DNA from 2 places in the Pseudoalteromonas sp. Angola-30 genome. Region 2 is predicted to be linked to the other one. Evidence: riboswitches for the same ligand, from Rfam matches in the RefSeq annotation. Region 2 holds a riboswitch; the other holds the start of a gene.
The links. Region 2 has a riboswitch for cyclic di-GMP ahead of PSH54_RS16180 (hypothetical protein). Riboswitches for the same ligand answer to the same signal wherever they lie in the genome.

Region 1: another riboswitch for cyclic di-GMP. It lies ahead of PSH54_RS07595 (hypothetical protein); the one in region 2 lies ahead of PSH54_RS16180 (hypothetical protein).

Annotation. Positions count from the first base shown of each region.
Region 1 is NZ_JAQREI010000004.1:93,611-105,915, reverse strand. It holds gene PSH54_RS07595 (hypothetical protein) at 1-1,262, opposite strand, end outside; cyclic di-GMP riboswitch class I at 1,313-1,396, opposite strand; gene PSH54_RS07590 (TonB-dependent receptor plug domain-containing protein) at 1,587-4,622, opposite strand; gene PSH54_RS07585 (FecR family protein) at 4,631-5,710, opposite strand; gene PSH54_RS07580 (RNA polymerase sigma factor) at 5,707-6,282, opposite strand; gene PSH54_RS07575 (DUF2937 family protein) at 6,402-6,917, shown strand; gene PSH54_RS07570 (LysR family transcriptional regulator) at 6,897-7,784, opposite strand; gene PSH54_RS07565 (peroxiredoxin-like family protein) at 7,905-8,555, shown strand; gene PSH54_RS07560 (haloacid dehalogenase type II) at 8,555-9,322, shown strand; gene PSH54_RS07555 (PilZ domain-containing protein) at 9,704-10,312, shown strand; gene PSH54_RS07550 (agmatine deiminase family protein) at 10,370-11,425, shown strand; gene PSH54_RS07545 (carbon-nitrogen hydrolase) at 11,422-12,305, shown strand, end outside.
Region 2 is NZ_JAQREI010000015.1:58,160-70,464, forward strand. It holds gene PSH54_RS16175 (S9 family peptidase) at 1-1,041, opposite strand, end outside; gene PSH54_RS16180 (hypothetical protein) at 1,161-1,727, opposite strand; cyclic di-GMP riboswitch class I at 1,823-1,905, opposite strand; gene PSH54_RS16185 (efflux RND transporter permease subunit) at 2,017-5,157, opposite strand; gene PSH54_RS16190 (efflux RND transporter periplasmic adaptor subunit) at 5,169-6,353, opposite strand; gene PSH54_RS16195 (zinc-dependent metalloprotease) at 6,644-9,154, shown strand; gene PSH54_RS16200 (PhzF family phenazine biosynthesis protein) at 9,197-9,985, opposite strand; gene PSH54_RS16205 (pilin) at 10,005-10,478, opposite strand; gene PSH54_RS16210 (hypothetical protein) at 10,475-11,299, opposite strand; gene PSH54_RS16215 (PQ-loop domain-containing transporter) at 11,371-11,985, opposite strand.

The DNA.
Region 1 (12,305 bases), on a different contig from region 2:
AAGTATAACATCGCCGTTGCCATGGTCAGATTATGGTTATGTGCTAAAGGATTACTATACAATCCAGAATCACCATAATTATCATTATAAAGGTTTACATAATAAAAACTCCCTTTGATCGCTGGGTTTTTACTTATGCTGTATGAGCTTTCATGACTATCTACAATTTTCTGGGCACTTGATGTATAAAAATCAGCAAAAGTGAAGTAATCTGTTAAATTTTCAGATCTAATAGTATCGACTATACGCATAATACCATTCAAAATCATACCATCTGTTAATACAGTTATACTTGAATCATTAAGTGACCTCTCCCACCCTGGTGCAATTTTATCTCGTTCATTTAAAAAAAGTTTAGGAGCCCGTTTATAACTGTTTGTTGGAGAGAAACTATTTCTATTTCGAGTCATATCCGTATCACTAAGCATTTTATTCGCTAGTTCAATAGCCAAATCTAAATACTCGATCTTATTAGTTACACTGTAAAAATGTAGGTAAGTTCGTAACCAGTAATAGCCATTCCAAGCATACTCATTGCCTGTATTTGATGTCTTGTTTATCATTGGGTTACCTGGATATTTAGTAGATATCATATCCGCTAAATCTGAAATATTATCTACATCAGAGACGTTAGGATTAGGAACTTCTAAACCGCTTATTAAATCAGCAGGTGTAATATTGTGAAATTCAAAAAATGAGTCTTCCTTTGCGGAAATTAACTGTGGCTCACCTGTGGCACTTACCCCAAAATTGCGGCTATTCTCAAAGTTATTCAGATCTATCAACCCTAGGCCCTGAAGAGAACCTTCGGAAAACTTATTAGACCTTCTAAATAGCCAATTAAATGATACATCTGTAGGGTCAATAAAGTCTTTTTTAACTGAAAAACTTTTTAGCCCATCGGAAGCGATTAACTCTCCATTTTTTACAGTAATTTCTAGAAAACGTGTTTGATAGAAGTTTAGTTTATTCCAAATACCGGGATACTTATCACCAAGCTTGATTTGTACACTTGACTGATTAAATAATACAAATTCTTTTGTATCAGAGTTAGAAAGTAGATAGGTTTTCTTCGATGGGTCACTAGGAGTTTCACCAAGCCACACTACTATTTTAAACGGGCCAGTAGGTTGCCAAGCATCAAAACTAGCAAAACTGTTGGCGCCATTGAACTTTATAGCAGTATCTGCTGAAACAATTTTAATATTAAACGAAAATATTAATAAAAGGGTAAGTAGTAATTTGATCTTCATCATACTCATACGATCTCCAATGAGATGGCATGACGCTTTACTGCATACAATTTATTGTATGAGGCGATCCCGCTATCATAGGCTAAGCCCTTAGACCGGAGATTTTGCGTCTTCACCTTTCAGTGAATTTGCCGAAATTAATGTTAATAAATTTTATTCTTCATGTTCGAAAAACAATCAGAACACGGCGGATTCTAATCCTTTAGTACTCCGTGTCAAGCATAAAAAGCAATAAATTATTAGTAAAAAATCAATATACTTCTAAATTAGTAAGTTACAAAAAAAGGGCCTTACGGCCCTTTGAACTTAAATAACATAAGGGAGTGTTATTTATTAAAAACGGTATTCTGCGCCTACATAGTAATAAGCACCATTAAAGCCAAATGGCGCTGAACGGCGAGAGTATTCAAATACCCCATCGCTGCTTACAATCGTATTGCCATTTGAATCTACAATTGTGCCCGAGCGTGAGTTACCAATGGTGTTTTTATCTGGGTACACGTCAAATAAGTTATTTGCACCAATATTTACAGATAAATCTTCAGTCACGAAGTAATTAACTTTAACGTCAGTTAAAATTTCTGCACCGTAGGTTTGGCGTCCGCCATCTTCTACTGTGTATTCACCAAAGCGGTTAAGTGAAAGGTTTACAGTCCAATCACCACGCTGGTAAAGCGCACTTAAGTTGATGCGATCTTCTGGTTGCCACTCTTCAATAATTGAAATTTCTTGATCAGAGAAAACATCTTCAACCGGCACGGTTTCAAGCCCTGAGCCCGATGGCGTAAATAACGATACCACCTCAGTTTCAGTAAAGTTAGCTGCTAAAGTAAAATCAAGCGTGCCACCTAATCCCTCGGTATTCCAAGTAGCTACAAAATCAATACCCGAAGTTTCGGTATCTGCACCATTTAAGAAAAACTGCCCTGCACCTGCACCTGAGCTGATTAATGCAGCATCTAGGCTTGAAGAAAGCCCTTTACCTAAACGGTTACTAATTACTATGCGGTCGTCAATATCAATTGAGTAGTAATCCACAGTAACATTAATGTTATCCGTTACGTTGTAGACAATACCTAAGCTGCGGTTTTGCGATTTTTCTTCTTTAAGTTTTGGAATACCTAAACTTTGTGCAAGGGTTGAATCGTTTCTGAATGTACCTACTTCTTCAGCAACTAATGAGCCGTCTTCAGCCACAACAAATTGTGTGCTGATATTGTTAAAATACAATTGCTGCATTGATGGCGCTCTAAAGCCTGAGCTTAATGCACCACGCAGTGACACATCATCAGTAATTGCCCAGTTACCCGCAAGCTTAAAGTTTACTGTGTCGCCAAAGCCTTTGTAATTATCGTAACGCAGTGCGCCTGATAAAATGACATCTTCAATTAGGTAGGTTTCTGCATCAAGGTAAAACGAAATTACATCGCGTGACTCATCAACCGATGATGCCGGCGAAGAACCACCAAAACCTTGCGTACCGCCAGAGGCATCTTCAGAGCCTACACCGCCACTTAAACCACTATAAATACTTACCCCATCAAGGGTGTCGTAATCACGATAAGCATATTCGCTGCCCTCTAAAATACGGTATTCATCGGTACGTATTTCTGCACCCATAGCCAGCGAGTAGTCATCAAAGTTTTGCGTAAAATCTATATTAATGGTTTGCAGTGATAACTCCATGCCATAGGCATAGGCTTCACGTGGAATAGTACTGCGAATATCAGCGGCACTTAAACCTTGCTCGTATCGTAAAAAGTTAGCGTACGAGGCATTAATTGTGTCACTTGTTGTGTAATCAATACTGTTTTCACCGTAGGTGTACGATACATCTAAACTTGCATCGTTATCAAAGTCGGTTTTGTAACCAAAGTTGTAAGAAATATCATCAATTGTAGTATTGATTTTAGGTAAAAAGCCTAACGGGATAGTTGCGTCGTTGTCTTGTAAAACAGGGTTACCGCCCGCATTTGCATTATGACGGAAAAACGCGGCTGATTCGTTATCGCGCGTTGAATAAGTAATAAAACCATACAGCTCGCCATCACCTAACTCATACCCTGTATTAACGGTTAAGCCAAATTGTTGTGAGTCGGCATCGCCAATACGAAAAGTGTCTCTGTCGGCGGTCAATTCACGCGGATCGCCTGCCAGTAAAGTACCGTCGCTAAGCTCTGTACACCCATAAAACTGACACGAGCCGTGTAAACCAGCGCGGTTAGTAGGCGAGCGGTCGCGGTAATTAAGTGTTGCATTTAAGTAGCCGCTATCACCTAGGGCAAACCCTTTATTAAAATCAACGTTTACTGTTTCGCCATCACCCTCTGAGTATTGGCCGTAATTAACCGCTGCTTTGCCGCCTTCGCTGCCATCTTTTAGTACAATATTAATTACACCGGCAATTGCATCTGAGCCGTATTGCGCTGCTGCGCCGTCTCGTAAAACTTCTATACGTTTAATAGCTGAGGCTGGAATAGCATTCATATCGGTACCTGCGGTACCACGCCCTACTGAGGTATTGATATGAATAATACTTGCCTGATGGCGGCGCTTACCATTAATAAGCACAAGTGTTTGGTCAGGCCCTAAACCACGCAGTGTTGCAGGTCGTAAGGCATCAGTGCCGTCACTGATTGACGAGCTTGAAAAGTTAAATGAAGGTGCAATAGATTGCAACATACGGCCAACTTCGGTTTGGCCTGTGTTTTCAAGTGCTTCAGCACTTAAAATATCAACGGGTACGGGTAAATCTTCTACTGAGCGCCCTGCTACGCGGCTACCTACAATAGCAATTTTTTCTATTTTCTCTTGTGCAACATCCTCTGCTGCATTCACACCGTGTGAATTTGCTGCAAGCAATGCTGGTAATACAGCTGCACTAACCCCTGAAAGCTTCATCATGTTGTTATCTTTCCTATTGATTTGTTTGAGTTTTATACTCAGTAAACCATTTTGGTCAACAACCGCATCGAGCTCAGTCCCACTTAATAATGCTTGCAGTGCATCTAATTGGGTATAAAAACCATAAACCGAATTTGCTTGGTAATTTTTTGCCAACTCATAAGAAAACACCACGGTTTGCTCTGTTTGTTTAGCAAATTCTATTAAGGCTTTGTCTGCTCGCTGCGCTTGTATATCAAATTGCACCATTTGCCCAGTGGTCTGTGTTGCCCCTTGCACACTCAAGCTAAAAATAGCCGGAGCAAGTACACTTAAACCACTAAATAAATGCGTTTGGTTACTGCGCAATTTATATAAACAGCTGACAAACAAAATTCCTCTATAGTTTTTTATCTTTTTTTTAAACTTTTTTTTACTAATAACATTTAAAGATGCAACTTCACCTAACATTTGTTTGATATGCATAACATTTCTTATGATTTAGTTTGCTGTGTTAGGCTCACCATATGTTCACCTAAACGCTCATGCTCAATTGCAAAGTTAGTCTGTAAACTCTCAAGTAGCCCCTCAACATCGCCAGCTTTAAAAACACCCGCCACTTTTATATTGGCAAGCTCATCGCTTGAAAGCTCAAAACGCGTAGAGGTGTAACGGCTCACTTCATTTAATGCATCGCTTAAATGCTCACCATTAAAAATTAACATGCCATTTTGCCACGCTAAATCACGCTGTACGTCATCCATAGAAAGCTGCGTGATAGGTTTAGTAATACTTTGCTCTATAATTGCTTTTTCACCAGAGATAACAATATTGGCATTGATTTTACGTACTTTTTTAGCGTTATTATCAGCCAGTTGGTAGTCTTTAAAATCGTTGGCACTTACAGCAACACTTGGGTCGGTGATCATCACTTTACCTTCGGTTACAACCAGCTCTAAATCAGAAGAGGTATTGCGTTGTACATTAAATACAGTACCAAGTGCCGTAAAGCTCTTATCGCCAGCCATCACACTAAATGGGCGCGATGCATCTTTTGCTACATTAAAACGCCCTTCACCCTTGCTCAGTAGTAACTGACGACGCCCTTTGCTATAAGCTACCTCTAATAGGCTATTCGTGTTTAATTGCACTATGGTGCCGTCGGGTAAAACATACGTGGCTTGTTCGCCCACCTTCGTTGTATATATTTTGGTGTAATTTATTTTAGCCAGCTCTTCGTTGTAGCCGTTTTCAAGGTTAATTAATAAGTAACTACACACCATTAATGCTGCAAATAAGCTCGCGGCAATCGCACTAGAAAACGCCCATCTTTTTTTCTGGGGCTGTTTTACACTTCTATGCGGAAATAAACTGCTTAACTCGTTTAATACGGACAATTCATCCCATAGCTGCGCAAGTTCGTAGACGGCATCTTGATGGGCGGTGCTTTGCATCATCCAAAGCTTAAATTGCTCTTTTTCAATTTCGCTTAAGCCCCTATCAATTGCGCTGATCCATTGGCAGGCTTTTTCTAAAATTAAATCTTTTGATGTAAATTGATGAACATTACTCATTTTGCTGCCCTCTCAATTGATAGAGCCGAATTACAAGCAGAATTATGCGCCGCAGATTGGTTATGATTTTGTTCATGTTCTTTCATGTATAACATGGTTTGTAATAAACCTTTGGCAATGTGTTTTTCTACTGTGCTTTCACTTAATTGCATGTGCTGGGCGATTTCTTTTTGGCTCATACCGTACACTTTTTTAAATATAAAACATTTACGGATAGAAGAATTTAGTTGATCCGTTGCTCTGCAAAAAAGTAAAAAACGCTCTTTTGAGGTGTATTCATCCTCAAGTTGTGAGGATTTAAGCAGCGGGGGTAATTCTGCGTCGTGCTCTAACGAGTCATTAAACTTGTTATCCCACTTGGCTATATGATTAAGCGCTAAGTGCTTTGCAGTTTTAAGCATGTAACTGCGTCTAAACTGAATATCTTGTTTTAAATCAGCTTCGTAGCTTTTAATAAAGGTTTCTTGCACAATGTCTTCTACGTCATCGGGCTGTACAATACGCGACACAAAGCGTTTTAACTGCTTAGTGATATCAACAAACGTTGATGTCATATTTACTTTGGTAGTCATCCTTAACATAGGCCTATTGTTATTTTTATTACCGATAGATTACGAGTTTTTGGCATAAAAACAAGCGCAAATGTTAATTTAGCGTTGTTTAGGTGGGTTTTGAGTAAACAGGAGATCAAATGAGTAAATTATTAGATTACATAAGGCTCAGTTTTTTTGCAGCAGGTTTACTATTAGGGGTACAAATACCAGCCTTTGTAAGCGACTTTGGGCACGCTTTAGATGCACATTTAATTGAAGCGAATAACGCACTAGCCCCGTTTAAAAAAGATGCTCAAAACTACTTTAACAACGATTTAAACAAGTTAATTGCCCACTATGAAAATATTGGTGATGATATTGTTGGTAAAGGGGCGACCCATATTAAAAGCCTCAATAATCGCCAGCACTCTTTACAAGTGGCAGTTAATAACTTTCACCAATCGCCCTATTTATTTACTTTAACCAGCGACTTTCTCACTATTAAAAAGCAAGTATGGCAACGCTTTGAAGGGCAAATAGTGTTAAAAAAAGACTCCATAATAGCAGCGCTTGTTAGCGCCATTATTATTGCTATTTTTGCTGAGTTTATTGGCTTTGTAACCTTATTCATTATTAAGCGCGGGTATTACCGCTTATTCATAGCTGGCAAATAAAGACTTCATAAACTCATAAAACACCTCGGTTTTACGGGTTGTTAAGCTATTTTGAGGCCGTAAAAACCACACCGGCGCGTCGCTTTGGGCCATTACATTGGGCATCACCTCTACTAAGTTTCCGGCACTTAGCTCGTCGTTAATCGCAATTTTAGATTTAATGGCTATGCCATGTCCGGCAAGGGCTGCTTGCGTCATGTTATCGGAATTAGAAATAGTAAAGCGCGTTTTGGCATTAAAGGTGTGTATTTTATTATTTTCATCATACAGTTTTAACTGCCTTTGCCAGGGTAAACACACCCAATAGTGCGTACTCAGTTCGCTTAGTGTACAAGGCATACCATGCTTTTTTATATAACTTGGCGCTGCACATAAAATACGGGAGTTGTTGACAATTTTGCGAGAAAGCAGGCCAGAATCGGTTAATTGCCCTACTCTAATTGCCACATCTTGTGCATCATCGACCACATTGACAAAATGATCAGTAATTAAAAAGTCGAGCTTTAGCTGCGGGTATTGGGTTTCAAACTCGGTCAACTTAGGCATAACATACTTTGAAAAAACCCACGGTGGCATAGTCACACGTAATAACCCACTCACCGAAGAGCTTCGTGCGCCAATGCTGTGCTCTGCATCGTGCAGAGCTTCTATAATAGCCCCTACGCGATGATAAAATAGCTCACCGGCGGGCGATAACCTTACTCGTCTGCTGTCTCTAAAAACTAACACGGTTGAAAGCTCACGCTCGAGCTTGCTTAGCCTGTGGCTTACTGTTGCCGGCGACAAACGTTGCTCACGCGCAGCTGCAAGCACCCCTTTATTTTCTACGACGGCAATAAATGTTTCTAGGTCACTTAAATTATACATACATTTGGCTAGGCAGTTTTTGGTGTTTAATATTTTCGAATGAAGCTTTCAGTTTTGCAATATATATTTAAATAACTAAAACACCCATAATCGCCATACAGTTATATTTGAGATTTAATAATGAGTTTAAAAGCACAGATTGATGCCTATAACGTGCAAAAAGAAGCGAAGCTACCTAGCGATGTATTAGCCCTTATGGCGCAGACAAATGAAGAGCTCATTGCTCAGCATATAAAAGATAATGCGCTACAGGTAGGCGCTAAAGTAAGCAATTTCAGTTTAAACAATCATAGCGCTGAGCAAGTTGAGCTCGCTGATTTATTAAATAATGGCCCGGTAATAATTAGCTTTTACCGTGGTAACTGGTGTCCATATTGTAATTTAGAGCTAAAAGCACTTAATGATCACTTACCCGAATTTAAAACGCACAATGCGCAGTTAGTTGCAATATCGCCACAATTACCCGACGAGACGTTATCTAGCGCACAAAAAAATGCCCTTGAATTCGATGTGCTTTCAGATATTAATAACAAGGTAGCCGAGCAATTTGGTTTACTGTTTACTTTAGATGAACGTATTGTGGCGCTTTATAGCCAGTTTGGTATTGATTTTGAAAAGTACTACGGCAATAAAAGTTATACATTACCCTTACCAGCAACCTATGTAATTAACCAAAAAGGCATAATTACGTATGCCTTTTTAAACGAAGACTATACCCTACGCGCAGAGCCTACTGATGTATTGGCAGCCCTTGAATCGGAGCAACACTAATGTCTATTTTAAAATCGTTAAAAACCTTTACCCTATCACTACTTGTTGGTACTAGCCTTGCCTCTGGCTACGCTATGGCTGAGGAGCCACAGGCACAAGTGAAACCTAAAGTACTTATTTTTGATGTAAACGAAACCTTGTTAGATTTAACCTCCATGCGCACCTCTATTGGTAAAGCGCTTGGCGGGCGTGAGGATTTATTACCGCTTTGGTTTTCGACCATGTTACATCATTCACTCGTTGATACTGTAAGTGGTAATTACCACGATTTTGGTCAAATTGGCGTTGCATCGCTGCGCATGGTTGCCAAAAATAACAACATAGCCATTACTAATGAACAAGCAAAAACAGCCATTGTCACCCCGCTTTTAACCCTACCTCCTCACAAAGATGTGAAAGAAGGACTGGCAAAACTCAAAGCACAGGGCTATAAGTTAGTAAGTCTGACAAATTCTTCAAACAAAGGCGTTAAAGCCCAGTTTGAGAGCGCTGGATTAATGTCGTTCTTTGATGCGCGTTACAGCATTGAAGATATTAAAATTTATAAACCAGACTTACGTGCCTATGAGTGGGTGCTGACAAAATTAAATGTAAAAGCAAATGAAGCAATGATGGTAGCGGCGCACGGTTGGGATGTAGCAGGAGCTAAAGAAGCCGGGTTACAAACAACCTTTATCGCCCGCCCAGGTAAAACACTTTACCCACTGGCAAAAAAACCAGACCACGTTGTGAAAGATTTACATGAATTAGCCGCTCTACTTAAATAAGCACTCCCAGCGCTAATTAATCAATACCCAAGCGGCCGATGTTAGGATGATATTGGCCGCTTTTTTATTAGGGCGTGTTGATTTTTGATAATTGAATTTGCAGCAGCGTGTTTGGTTTTTAGGCAAGGCAGAGCCTATCAAGTGTAGTTATTCCATATAAATAGGCGAAACGCCGGAGCAGTTATCGTGCCCACGAGGTTACAAACCTCACGCCGCGATTTAAACGCCCCTAGATTGAACAAATTTCAATCCGCAAAGTTCAACACGCCCTAATCAACCTTCTTAAAAACTGGCTTATAAACAAACCATTTAGCATTTTTATCTGCTAGCAATTTACTCCCCACAACGCTACTATTTAATGAATACGCAGTGGAGATAATTATGAACAGTCAAAGATTAAGCGAATTTGAAGAATACTTTCAAATAAATGAAAGCATTCGAGTAAACTTATTTGCTGTAGAAAATCAGTTAGTGCCGCAATCTCAACTCGCGCTTGAAGACGACATACCTCCGCTATTTAAGCTAGCTAACGAAGTCAGTGAGCTTGAACAGGCCTCTTTAAGACCCCTTAGAAACCTAGGCGATTTAGCACAAGAGCTGGCGGCTTTTTTACAAGCACAGTCGCGTAAAATCGATTTAATAATGAGCCACATTTTAGCATCAGAGCAAGCTCAAGATAACGCCATACAGTGCGATAGCTACGGCGGAGGCGGTATTCGCTTTACTTCGCCTGATGTATACGCAATAGGCCAAGCATTTAGAACAAAGCTATTTTTGCACCACGAAGCCTCAGCCGTTTACTGTTATACAGAAGTTGTGGCCGTTGAAAAACAAGACAGCGAACATTACCAATACACATTACTGTTTACTGCAATAAGAACCACAGACCAAGAATTAGTTGTCAGAGCCAGCTTACATGCACAAACACGCCAGCTAAAAAAACGCCAAGAACTCGAGCAAATTGACGATGATTCTAGCAGCGATAAATAGCTGACATATGCATGTAAAATGCTAAACTAGCGCCACCGTAATTTGTATAAAAACTTCATGAACTTTAGACTTTTACCTGAATGGGCTGAGCAAGACGCCGTTATGCTTACCTGGCCCCATGCACAGACCGACTGGGCTGATACGCTTGAACGCGTAGAGCCTGTTTATGTTGAGCTTGCAACGCATATCACAGCCGTGCAGCAGCTTGTTATTGTTGCCCATAACACGGCGCTTAAAAGCCACATTACTGCCTTGCTAACAAAAGCGAATATAAACTTAAGCCACGTGCACTTTGTTGTTACACCAACAAACGATACCTGGGCACGCGATCACGGCCCTATTACCTGCGCAAATATTAACGACGCTCGCCAACTTAAAATTTACGACTTTATCTTTAATGGCTGGGGTAATAAGTTCGAAAGTGCCCTCGATAATAAAATTAACGCAGTACTGGTAAACCAGCTAAGTAATCCAAACACTGATTACCAAGCCCTAAATGTGGTACTTGAAGGTGGCGGCATTGAAATTAACGAACACGGTGTGTTGCTTACAACCAGCGAATGTTTACTGAATAAAAACCGCAACCCCGATTTATCATCAGGCGATATAGAGTCAATTTTAACAACACATTTAGGCGCAACTGACTTTTTATGGGTAGATCATGGCTACCTAGCCGGTGACGATACCGACAGCCATATCGATACACTGGTACGTTTTGCCCCCAATAATACACTTGTGTATGTTAAGTGCGATGCTAAAGAAGATGAGCACTTTAACGCATTAGATGCGATGGAAAAGCAGCTGCAAAGCTTTAAAACGCAAAATAATACCCCATATACGTTAATTGATTTGCCGTGGCCAAAACCAGTGTTTGATGATGACAACACCCGTTTACCGGCAACGTACGCAAACTACTTGATTATCAATAATACGGTTTTAGTCCCGACGTATAACGATGACAACGACGCACTGGCGCTAGCGCAAGTTCAAAAAGCGTACCCAACGCACACTATTATTGGCGTTAATTGCCTACCTATTATTGAACAATTTGGTAGTTTACATTGCATTACCATGCAATTACCTCGTGGATTTTTAGCTGGAGCAGCACAATGACAAGCCCTGCAAAATTAACCGTTGCCTTAGTGCAACAAACTAACAGTGATAACGCCTGCCAAAATATGGCAAAGTCGATTGCTGGCATTCGTGATGCTGCTAAGCAAGGCGCACAGCTTGTGGTTTTGCAAGAGCTGCATCGTAGTCTGTATTTTTGCCAAACAGAAGATGTTGATGTATTTGACCTAGCCGAAACAATTCCGGGCCCAAGCACAAATACACTGGGCGAGCTTGCTAAAGAGCTAGGCATCGTTATTGTGGCTTCACTGTTTGAAAAACGTGCCACTGGGCTTTATCACAATACCGCGGTGGTACTTGAAAAAGACGGCACCATTGCGGGTAAATACCGTAAAATGCACATTCCTGATGACCCTGGCTTTTACGAAAAATTTTACTTTACCCCAGGCGATTTAGGCTTTGAGCCAATTCAAACCTCAGTAGGTAAATTAGGTGTATTAGTATGCTGGGATCAATGGTTCCCTGAAGCGGCCCGTTTAATGGCCATGGCTGGCGCAGAAGTATTAATTTACCCAACCGCAATAGGCTGGGACCCACGTGATGATAACGCAGAGCAAACACGCCAAAAAGACGCGTGGGTAATAAGCCAACGTGCGCATGCGGTTGCGAACGGCGTACCCGTTATTAGCTGTAACCGTGTAGGGCACGAAAACGACCCTAGCGGACAAAGCGAAGGTATACAATTTTGGGGTAACTCGTTTATTGCAGGGCCTCAAGGCGAAATGCTCTCAGAGGCGAACAATACTGATGAGCAAATTTTAGTAGTAGAACTTGATCAAAAAGCCTCTGAAAACGTAAGACGTATATGGCCGTACTTACGTGACCGCAGAATTGATCACTATCAAGACTTAACAAAAATTTA
Region 2 (12,305 bases):
GCCTTCCAACAACACATGCTCGCGGTGCGCGGTGTGCTCTTGCCACTGCGTTTTATCTGCGATTGTTTCGCTTGTTGCCGTCATCAGTCTAAAGTTTTTAGCTTGCCAGTTGGTTACTATATAGAAAGTGTCGCCATGTTTATCAATATCAAACTCATGTCCTTCCTCACGCGGCAGCAAGGGGTAAAACTCTCCTTGCGGGTTATTGGCATCAAGCACCCACGTATCATTTGTTTCGGTGGTGGCTAAATCAATAATAATTAAGCTCTCATCGCGGCTTTTACCCAAGCCCATAAAAAAGCTTTTATCGTGCTCTTCGTACACCATGACATCTTGGCTTTGCGCTGTGCCTAACTCGTGCCTAAACACCTGAAAACCCAGTAACGTTTGTAAGTCTTTTTTAACGTAAAATACGGTTTTATTGTCGTTAGCCCAAACAATTTGCCCTTCGGTATTTTCTAAAACATCGCTGAGCATTTCACCGGTTTGCAAGTTTTTAAAATGTACACTGTAAATTCTACGCCCTTCGGTATCTTCACTGTAGGCCATTAATTGCTCGCATGGGCTTAGCGCTACTTCACCTAGTTCATAAAATTCATGGTTTTGGGCTAAAACATTTACATCAAGTAGTAACTGCTTGTTATCGGTGTTAATACTTGTGCTTCTGTAATGGCGCGAATACTCATCGTCACCACGTACCTCTGAGTGATACCAGTACTTGCCATCTTTAACCGGCACCGTGTTGTCATCTTTTACGATGCGCCCTTTTAGTTCTTCAAAAATACTGTTTTGAAGTGGCTTTATTGCGGCTAGTTGCTCATCGCAGTATGTATTTTCGGCCGCTAAATGGGCGAGTATTTCTGGGTTTTCGCGCTCATCATCGCGCATCCAGTAGTAGTTATCGGTGCGCGTTTTATTGTGCATAGTTAATTGATGAGGTTGCTTTTTAGCAACAGGAAAACGAGCTAATGATTGAGAAGAAAATTCACTTAAAGACACAACAAAACCGTATAAAAAATAACAATGCAGGCAGTTTATCATAAAAATAAAAAAGCCCACTCATAGAGAGTGGGCTTGAGGTATAAGTCCAAATTTTAAAATTACTGCAATTTTATTCTTGTCATTACACCCATGGGAAGATGGTTTTTATTTTAAAAGCGTTAAGAGACCTTAGTCCAGGCCATTGCCCAGCTTTTTCCGATACCAGGTTCAAAGCTTGGGTCTTTATCATTATTGGTTCTGCAAAATTGGCTAAATGGCCATGCCTTACATTGGTATATATAACCGGTTTTAGGCTGCAGCACGCGAGTACCCGCGTTGTATTGCTCGCCCCCATTAGGGTATACAAAATCATATGCTTGGTTGGTGCACTTAGCGGGGGTATCGCACTTTGCAATGCAATGAAAATCAACCTTTGCCTTATTAATACCGCTACTTTCTAGGGCAAATATTTCGTTATCTCGATAGCCAACAACCAACCCTTGCTTGGTCATTCTACCTGCACTTACCAGGGGCACATGCACGTTTATATACTCAGCAACTAAGCGTGGCCAAGCATGAGGCTCACCTTGTTCTAAAGAGGTAATTTTATAATCAAACGATAAATCAACAAGCACTCCTTGCATGTCTGAAAAGGTTACACTAACCACATCCCCAATGAATAATTGAGTATGATGGTTTAAACAACCTATAGTTGACCATTTTCCACAGGCCAACGACGTATGCATAAACACAGTAACACCTTAAGAGTCACAAAATTTTATCCATATCATATGGATACACAAAAACGACACTGAGGGCAAGCAATACCGTATAAAAATTATGCAGCAGCCCCGCTATCGTAGTTTACACCTTAGACCGGAAACTTTGCGTCTTAGCCTTTCGACTAATTTGCCAACAGAAAAAAGTGATTATAAAACGTGCGCAAAGCTTATTCAAACAAAAGAATGTAACCGAGATTTTTATATAACCCTAAATAACTAAAAAGCCAACTTGTTAAAGTTGGCTTTTAATAGTTTAAGAGGTTTGGTTTATAGGGGCTTTTCGCCTAAATACTTTTCGAAAAGCCATTTTAAACACGCCGCCAATATCGCCTAAAATAATGTACAAGCACGGCACCAATATAAGGGTGATTAGTGTTGCAAACATTACCGCAAAGCCTAGCGCTACTGCCATAGGGATTACAAATTTAGCTTGTAAACTGGTTTCAAACATTATGGGCAGAACCCCTGCAAAGGTTGTAATAGAGGTTAATAATATTGCCCTAAAGCGTGCACAACCGGCTTCTATTACCGCGTTTTTAACACTTACACCCTCTCGGCGTACTTGGTTTACGTAGTCGGTCATTACCAGCGAGTCGTTTATTACTACGCCGGCCGCGGCTATTAAACCAAAGCCCGACATTAAGCTAATGTCTAAATCAAACCAAAAGTGCCCCCAAATAGCCCCCGTTAAACTAAACGGAATAACCGACATAACAATAAGCGGCTGGGCATAACTTTTAAGTGGTACAGCAAGCAATATATAAACTAAAATCATGCCGCCTACAAAAAACAGCAGCTGCTCATTAGCTTGCGCTTGTTGCTCTTCTATTGCGCCACCTAGCTCTGATTTAACACTTGGGTATTCTTCTTTAAGTTGCGGCAGTAAGTTTTCTTTTACTTGCGAAACCACTTCGCCTGGCTCTATAGCTTCTTCATCAATACTGCCGTACACATAAACAGTACGATAACCGCCCTCACGGCGAATATAGCTAATACCCGGCGTTTCGGTTAATTCAACCACATCACCTAAAAGTACTTCACGCCCTTGCGGTGTAGTAACTACAGTGTGTTTTAGCGATGAAAACGCTTCGCGAGTCAGTTTAGGGTAACGTACCATTACTCTTACTTCTTCGCCGTTACGTATTACACGCTGTGCTTCGCCACCATAAAAACTAGCCCCTACTTGATTTGCAATGTTAGCAAGGTCGAGCCCTAAATCGTAAGCTACAGGTTTTAAGCTCATTTGCACTTCTTTGCTAGCAGGGTCAATGGTTGAACTTATATCAAACAAGCCTTTTTGTTGCTGCAATAGCTGAATAAAACGACGCCCTGCCGCATTAAGCGTTTCTATATCAGAGCCAAACAGTAAATAACCAAATTCGCCTTCGCCAGTGCCGCCACCGCCGCCAACATCATCTTCAATAGTGAGTGATTTAATACCGGCAATGGTTGGCATGGCTTCTCGCCAGCGGCGCGAAAGTTCAAACGCGTTATAAGGGCGTAAGTCTTCATCAACCAACGGCGCAAGTAACTGAGACTCCGTTCTGCCTTGGTTAAATACCAGTACATCACGAATTATTTTTTGGCCAAATTCACGCTCTGTTTCTTCATCAACTCTTAACACCATGGCTTCTACTTCACGAATAGCTGCAATAGTTTGTAAATCAGACACATTGTCATTCATTTCTATTTGAATTTGCGGAAAATCATGCGGCACTTTAGGAGTAGGTACAGTGCGTACTTTATTTGATGTGATCAGCGCAATGCTGATAAAAAACATAGCAATAAAGCCAAACAATACTGTCCAACGCCAATCTACACAACGCGATATAAAACGCTTATAAGGGCCATTTACAAAGCCAAAAAAACGGGTATTAAACCTATCGCGCCAGCCCCCTTTTTTAATAGGTGAAAAGTGCGTGTGGGCAATGTGCGCCGGTAAAATAAGTTTTGATTCAACTAAGCTAAATACTAAACACAGCATAACTACTACGGCAATACCGTAAAAGAAGGCGCTTTCTGGCCCGCTTGAAAGTGTAAACGGGGCAAACACCGCAATGGTTGTTAGTACGCCAAATGTAGCAGGGGTTGCTACACGGTTAGCACCACGGACGACGTTTTCAACTCCGCCTCCGCTTTTTTCAACCTCAGTATAGGCGGCCTCACCTATTACTATGGCGTCATCTACTACAATCCCGAGCACCATAATAAAAGCAAACAACGAAATAATATTAATGCTTATACCAAATAAAGGCATTAGCATCATGGCGCCTAAAAAGCACACTGGTAAGCCAATCATTACCCAAAGCGCTAACTTAAAGCGCAAGAATAACGAAAGCATAATAGCGACTAATATTGCCCCTTGAAACAAGTTAGCTTTCATCATATCAAGGCGCGCATTTAGGTAGTACGTCATGTCCATTAATGGCTCTAACCTAACGCCCGGTGGCAGCTGGGTATTTTTTTGTTCAATAAATGCTTTAACCGAATCGGCAACGGGGATCATGTTTTGATCTTGCGTTGCCTTTACCGACATATACACTGCGTTTTCGCCATTAAATTTAAAGTAGCGCTCGCCTTCGGTAAATTGGTCTTTAATAACAGCAATGTCTTGAAGCAATACTTTAGCGCCGTATTCGCCTATTTTTACCGGAATTTGTCTAAACTCATCGCCAGAGTAATACTGGTTTTCAACCCGAACAGAAATAATCCCCGCATCTGTTGTTAGTTGCCCTGCCGAAAAATTAGCAGAGTAATTACGCACAGCGGTCATTACATCGCTTAGGGTTAAGTTGTATTGGCGCAAAGTGTCTGGGTCGATTTCAATGGCAATTTCATCAAGCGGCACATCGTTTTCTACCAACGACACGTTTGATAGCTGTAATAGCTCATCTTCAATTTGATTGGCAATTGGTTTGAGTTCTGTCAGCGGCAAATCGGCAACTAAGGTCATCCCTATAACATCTTGCCTAAACTCAATCTGACTTATGGTGACCGGTTCCATACCCGCAGGAAAGGTTGCAATACCATCAACACGCAGCTTGACCTTATCAAGTACATCGGTAAGCTCTGCATCGGTGTTAATTTCAAGGCTTGCTCTACCGCCATTTCTAAAGGCGCGGTACACGCCCTTTTTAATTTCGGTCACATCCTTTAGTGATTCTTCAATTTTTATAAGAATGCTTTCTTCAATTTCTTGTGGTGAGGCACCGGGGTAATTTGCCTCAACATTAATGTAGTTAATTTCTACATTAGGAAACATTTGGCGCTGAATGGTTAAGTAGCTAATAATCCCCATGATGATGATAAAAACCATCATTAGGTTGGCTGCAACAGAGTTTTTAGCAAAATAAGCTATTAACCCTGTTTGTTTTTTTTCAATTGATTCGCTCATTAATTTACACCTTACAACTGTTGCGCATCAGCGCTACTTTCGGTGTTTGTATTAGCGTTACTTGGCTCGCCCATGCCAGCCACTTTAACCTGCATGCCTTTTTGTGGGTACTCAGGTAACGTGGTAACCAACTTATCATCGGCGTTAAGTCCGCTGCTAATATAAAAGTACTCGCCTTCTTCTCTCACTACGGTTACTTTGCGCGGTTCAAGCTCTTGGTTTTCGTTAACTATCCACACCGTTTGGTTATTAACTAATGATTGCGGCAAACGGTAAATATTATTAAGCATGGCGCCTGCAAAATTAACCTGCACGTAGCTGCCAAATTTAATAGCCGGTTGCTGTGTTTTTAAGCCGTATGGGTCTTCAATACGTACCACTAAGCTGCTCATACGCGTCGCGTTATCTACAATACCTAGGTCGCGGTCAATCACGCCTTCACGTGTAAAACTGTTTAAACCTTTTTGAATAATAGTGGCCTTAATGCCCTTAATTCGCTCCGGTAAAAATACGCTATCAAAACCAGCAATAGGAATAATAACCTCTGCTGTTTCTATATTATTTAAATCGGCCACTTGTGCGCCCATAGCCACAAACTGGCCTACCCCCACATTGCGGCTTATAACAAGCGCATCGTAAGGTGCTTTTATATCGCAGTTTTCTAAATCGCGTTGCGCTCTTTTTAATGCGGCTTGCGCCGATTTAACCGCTGCTTGGGCGCTTAGCACCTGCGGTTTACGTAAAAACAAGTCGGTACGTGCCTTACTCGGAAAACGCTTTGCTTCGTCTTCGGCTACTTTTGCCTGCGCTTGCTCTTCAATTAAGGCCGCTTTTGCACGCGCTAAATCGGCTTCGGCTACCAATACGGCTGCTTCGTAGTTGTCTTTTTCAATGCTAATAAGTGTATCGCCACGAGAAACCACGCCACCCGCTACAAAGTTAGGGTGCCAGCTAATTACTTCGCCCGACACCTGCGCCGCCAACTGCGTATTTTCTAATGGTTTTATTTCGCCATAGCTGTTTATTATTACTTGATGATTATTAGCTTCTACAGGCTCAACTTGCACGGTGGGGCGTGTATCTATTGCTGTTTTACTTTGATCTTCTTGTGCAATAGCGTTTATTCCCATAAAGCCCACTACACCAATGGCTAATGCTACAAATGGGAACACCCATCTCAGTGAATTTGATTGCATATCCTAATTACCTCATATTTCTACTAACACTATAATAACAGAGCGCAATAAAACATTAACCTGACATTTGTAAGCAACTGTTACAAATCAAATTGAGAACTAAATATAGCTGTGTACCCGTTAACAAACACCTGCTATTCATCGCATTTATTATATTTTGTTACAAACTTTTACTATTTAAAATCAATAAATTACAGCTTTAGGCTATTATTTCATCGAGAAGATGTGCGAACAAATTTTAATTTACGTACAGTCACACTAAATAAATAGCAGCGAAAAAGATTATTACAATGAAATTAACAACCCTTGCGCTAACACTTAGTGTAGCGCTTAGCGGCCACGCATTGGCTAGCGATAAAAAAGAAGACAAAAAACCACAAACCCTAAGCGAAATGGTCGAAGGACAAACCGAATTTTCAGGTATTTTTAATTTATACCAAGACCCAAAAACCGGTGAGCACTTAATGGTGATCACCGAATCGCAGCTTAATACCCCTTTTGTATACTTTGCCCATACAGTCGACGGTGTCACTGATGCTGGGCATTATCGCGGTGCCTATAGAGAAACCAAGCTTATTGAGTTTAGAAAATACTTTGACCGCATAGATATAGTTAGCAAAACCCCTCGCTATAAATTTGATCAAAACAGTGCCATTGCCAAAGCAAGCAATGCCAATATTAGCGAAGCCGTTTTAGCCAGCATTAAAATAGAAAAAGAAGAGCAAGGAAAAATAGCCTTTAAGGTCAACAAGTTATTTTTAAGTGAGGCGCTACACAAGGTATCGCCAACGCCAAACCCTGCCGATAAAAAAGCTAAAAAACGCTTTAAAGTGGGTAAATTAAACAGCAAAAAGTCGCGTATTGTTAAGCAGCGTCCTTACCCAAATAACTTAGATGTGGTTGTAGACTACGTATTTAGTAATGCCAGCCCCACCGTGCGTGGTACAAACGCAGTAAGCGACCCGCGCAATGTCTCTGTAAAGGTGCAGCACTCTTTTGTTGCATTACCAAAAAACGACTATAAACCACGTAAAGATGACGCGCGCATAGGCTATTTTACCAATCAATTTGATCTAATGACCTCGACCGATTGGGCACCATATGAAGATGTTATTAAACGCTGGGACCTACAAAAGAAAAACCCTAGTGCTGAGCTTTCTGAGCCAGTAAAGCCAATTACCTGGTGGATAGAAAATACCACCCCAGTAGAGTGGCGCGACACAATACGCGATGCCGTACTTACTTGGAATAGCGCTTTTGAAAAAGCCGGTTTTAAAAACGCACTAGAAGTTAAAGTACAACCCGATGACGCAACCTGGGATGCTGGTGATATTAACTACAACGTATTACGTTGGACATCATCACCTAAACCGCCATTTGGTGGTTACGGGCCGGCTCTGGCCAACCCGCTAACCGGTGAAATACTTGGCTCAGACATTATGCTTGAGTTTGTGTTTATGAAAAACCGATGGATTTATGACACGCTTTACACACAAGGCACAATGAGCCACGGCGAAAGCTTGCACACAAGTGGCGATTTAAATTGCTCACTAGGCCATGAAATTCAACAAAACCTATTACTTGCTAAAGGCTTAGCAACAGGTGCCTCCATTGATGACAATGAAATGATTCGCCAAGGTTTAACTCAGTTAATTCTTCATGAAGTAGGCCATACACTAGGCTTAAACCACAATATGAAATCGTCTATTTTGTGGGATGAAAAAGAGGTTCATGATAAAACCAAAACCCAAGGCATAGTTACAGGCTCAGTGATGGATTATGCGCCGGCCAACATAGCCCCCATTGGTGTGCAACAAGGCGATATTTTTCAAACCAAACCAGGCCCTTATGACGACTGGGCTATAAACTATGGCTACAGCACAGCACTTGAAGATGAAGCCGCAGAGCGCGCACGCCTAAATACTATATTAGCGCGCTCTAGCGAGCATGCGCTTGCCTTTGGTAACGATGCCGACGACATGCGCGCACCGGGTCGCCATATAGACCCACGCGTAATGATAGGCGACCTTTCATCAAACCCTGCAGCCTATGGCGCCGACCGTATGGCGCTAATTAATACGTTATTTACTGAGCTAAAAGATAAAGCCACAGTAAAAGGTGAGTCTTACCAACAGCTGGTTACCTCAGCTAATAGTTTATTTGGCCAATACCGCTCGCAAGCGGGCATTGTTTCTCGCCAAATAGGTGGCGTATATGTTGAACGCGCAGTTGTGGGCGACCAGCATACTGATAAACCCTTTACCCCCGTACCGCTTGAGCGCCAAACACAAGCAATGAACATACTTGCTAAATATGTATTTGCGCCAGATGTACTCACTAGCATGCAACCACTGTATAACTATTTACAGCAACAGCGTCGTGGTTTTAGCCATTATGGTAAAAATGAAGACCCTAAAGCGCACAAAATGATTTTAGGCATGCAAAAAACAGTACTTGCGCAATTGCTGCACCCTGCTGTTATGCTGCGTATTTCAGACACCGCGCTGTACGGTAACGAATATAGCCTAACGCAATTTATGGACGACCTAACTGCCAGTATTTTTGTTGATAGCAAAGAGAGCACGTCTGTTAGCCGCAATCTACAAATAGAGTATGTAAATCAGCTTATTACTATTGCAGGCCTAGGCAAAGCCAGTAAACACGACAATTTGGCAAAAACTGCCGCGCTCTATCAGCTAACGCAAATAGCTGATACAAGCATAGGATGGGGAGCCGATACAACAACTAAAGCGCATAAAAAGTATATTGATCACTTAATTGCTAAAGCGTTAGAAGCTTAATTAACTAAATCAAACAGGCCACGTAATACGTGGCCTGTTAATTTATAAATAAATTGTGCCTTTTAAATACCGCACAGCGTTACCGGTTAAGGTCACTGTATTTTCGCCTACTTCGCATTGTATAAAACCACCACGGCTTGAAGCCTGATACGCGTTTAATTTATTTTTACCTAATTGCTGCGCCCAGTAAGGGGCAAGGCCGGTGTGAATAGAGCCCGTAACAAAGTCTTCTTCGCCACCACTTGCTGGCCAAAAATAACGAGACACAATATCGTACTCAGCAGAACTCGCTGTGGCGACCACATCAAGTGGATATAAGGTTTTTAACAAATCAGACTCAGTGGTTAAATCATGAATTTGTTGAGCATTTTCGTATATAGCAAAATAGGCTTGGCGGTTTTTAAGCACCTTAATTGGTTGTATAGACAACCCTTTCAATAGCGCATCGGGTATGGTTTGTACTTCATCTGGCGCTTGTTTAGGAAAGGTCATAGCAAAACTGCCATCGCTATTTTTATTAACAATAAGCTCCCCTACAGCCGCGGCGTTAAAGCGCACTTGGCTAAGGTTGTGCTGCTCGCATAAAACATACGCAGCAGCGAGCGTAGCGTGGCCGCAAAAATCTATTTCCATTAATGGCGAAAACCAACGTATTGCAAAACTGCCATCTGCCTGTGGGCAAGTAAACGCAGTTTCAGAAACATTATTTTCAGCGCCAATATTAAGCATTAACTCATCACTAAGCCACGACTCAAGCGGGATCACTGCCGCGTAATTGCCTTTAAATAACTCGCTGGTAAACGCATCAATTTGATGGATGGTGAGTTGCATAGGTTCCCCCCTAAATTAGTTATAAACAAGCCGAAGGTAATACATCTTTAGGTACTGTCGTTTTATTTTCACCCACAGCTTGCATCCCTACAACAGGTTCATCAAAACCGCATAACCATGCAATAGGACTTGTGGGGCTATTAGTAACGACTGCGGGTCTAAAAGTTAAAACTGTATTTTGTAAAGGCTGCGAGGCTTTATTCCCCAAGCTAATGTTAATTGCACCGTTTTCTATGGCAATACCTGTCACTCGATTTCCTATTAAATATTTACTTTCAGGCACATTTGCTTGTTTATTATTTTTAGGAAACTCTCTGTTTTCAATGTAATACGTAGTTACGTCTTCTCTAATTACTGCGGCCATAGCAAGCGGATCAACAAGTTCAGCTTTTTGCATATATTTACTGTATTGAGGTAAAGCAACAGCCGCCAAAATACCAATAATAGAAATTACGACCATCAATTCAATTAGCGTAAATCCTTTTGACTTCATAACACTTCTCCTAGCATAAAAATTGGTTGATAAGCCGCTTTCACAAATAAGTAAATTGACACAACAATGACTAATCCATACAGAATAACCAGCTTATTTATAAAGCCTTTAGCCTGCAAATTAAATTGTTCCAGCTGCTGCTCAAGTAACACTTTAAACTCTTCATGAGTTTCGTAGCCTAACGAATCACACTTAGCCAAATGTTTAGTTTCGACTATTGCGGCGTTTTCATCCTCTTTGAAATTTACCGCAAAGTTAAGCGTTGTCATTAGGCGATCGTATTTCTTAATTAAACTGCGGGGAAGTAAAGCTTTTGATAAACCAATAAAAGGCTGCGAGTCGGTTAAAGCGCATGCATTTTTAATTTTAAAAATTACTATAAAAATAATGCTTTGCAGTAAAACCAATAGAATAATTGGCACATACCAATAAGAAAAGTAATCACCTAAGGTGTGCGCGGAAGAAGCCATATGATTGCTATATATCTCTACAAATGTAGGAACAACAAAAGACTGATATAAAAGCGAAGAAAAAACATAAATAAAAAAAACAGCAGTTAAATAGCTAAAAATGCCTTTGTGCTCAAATTTATACCCGCTAACTAGCTGCGGTACACATTGATAATGCAGGGCTTGTTTTTGCAAAATATCTGCATCTTGCAGGGCAAATTTTGCTGCAAGGCAAGTGGCTAATTTACTGTCTGTATATTTATTAGCATAAACGGCTAAATACGATTGTGTGGTTAGCTCTTCTTTTTGTGCGGCACTTAATGTTTTAGAACTATAGACACGGCAAATGTAGCCAAACTGATTCCAATTCATACTTTATCCTTTTATTTGATAAAGTAACTTGCCACATATTTAGCACAATATAAATAGAAGACGATTGTTTTTTAAGCCATTGCGGGGCGCATTTTATAATATTGCATACATGCAAATTGCACGGCATTTGTAAGTAGTAGCATAACAAACATTAAAATATGCGAGGTGCTGGGCATAGCACTGCTTAGCTCTACAAATAAGCCACAGGTACCTGCTACAAACTGTAAGCTAAAGTAGCGGGCGCTTAAATTGCTAATATTGCCACTGCGTAAGGTTTTATACGTTTGCGGCATAACCCGCACTGAGCTCATTACCAGCCCTACGTATGTAAGGGCGTTGAGCACCGATGATGTTTCTAGGCTTTTATTTAAAAGCAATAAAAAAGGCAATAACGAAAAGCCAAGCATAGCCACAAGCTGTATACGTTCTGCTTTTGCGGCGTTATAGCGTGCAAAGTAATATAAAATTAAGCCACTTAGCGCCCCAGTTACAAAAAATGGTAAAGCAATAAAGTAGCGTTCAAAATAAATATTGTAGGTAATAAAGTAGAGGCTTTGCGCTAAACCAAAGGTCATCATTAATAGTGATAACCCCGACACACTGCGATTCTTTCTAATTTTGCTCAATAGCGGTAAAAAGCTAAAAACTAAAATAAAAGCCGACAAAATAGGTAGATAGTGCGCCAAAACAACCTCGTTCGTTACTTAAATGTTAATATAAAACCCACCTGAAACAATAAATAAACATATGTTTTTAAAAGGGTTTTAAAGTGAGCGCGCATTGTAATGATGAATACATTTTACTCAACAAATTAGCGTAAACCTATATTAGGCACTGGCAAGATAGCTGTACAAAAAGCGTTACTTTAAGTGAACACCTGGGCCGCTTTGCATTTAAAAGTTACCAACCTTACACCTCAGCTTAAACGCATTTTACTCTAGAGATCGGCTCGCTCTAAAACAATTATTGTGCATTCATCGCACAACTATGAAATAGAACTGATAAT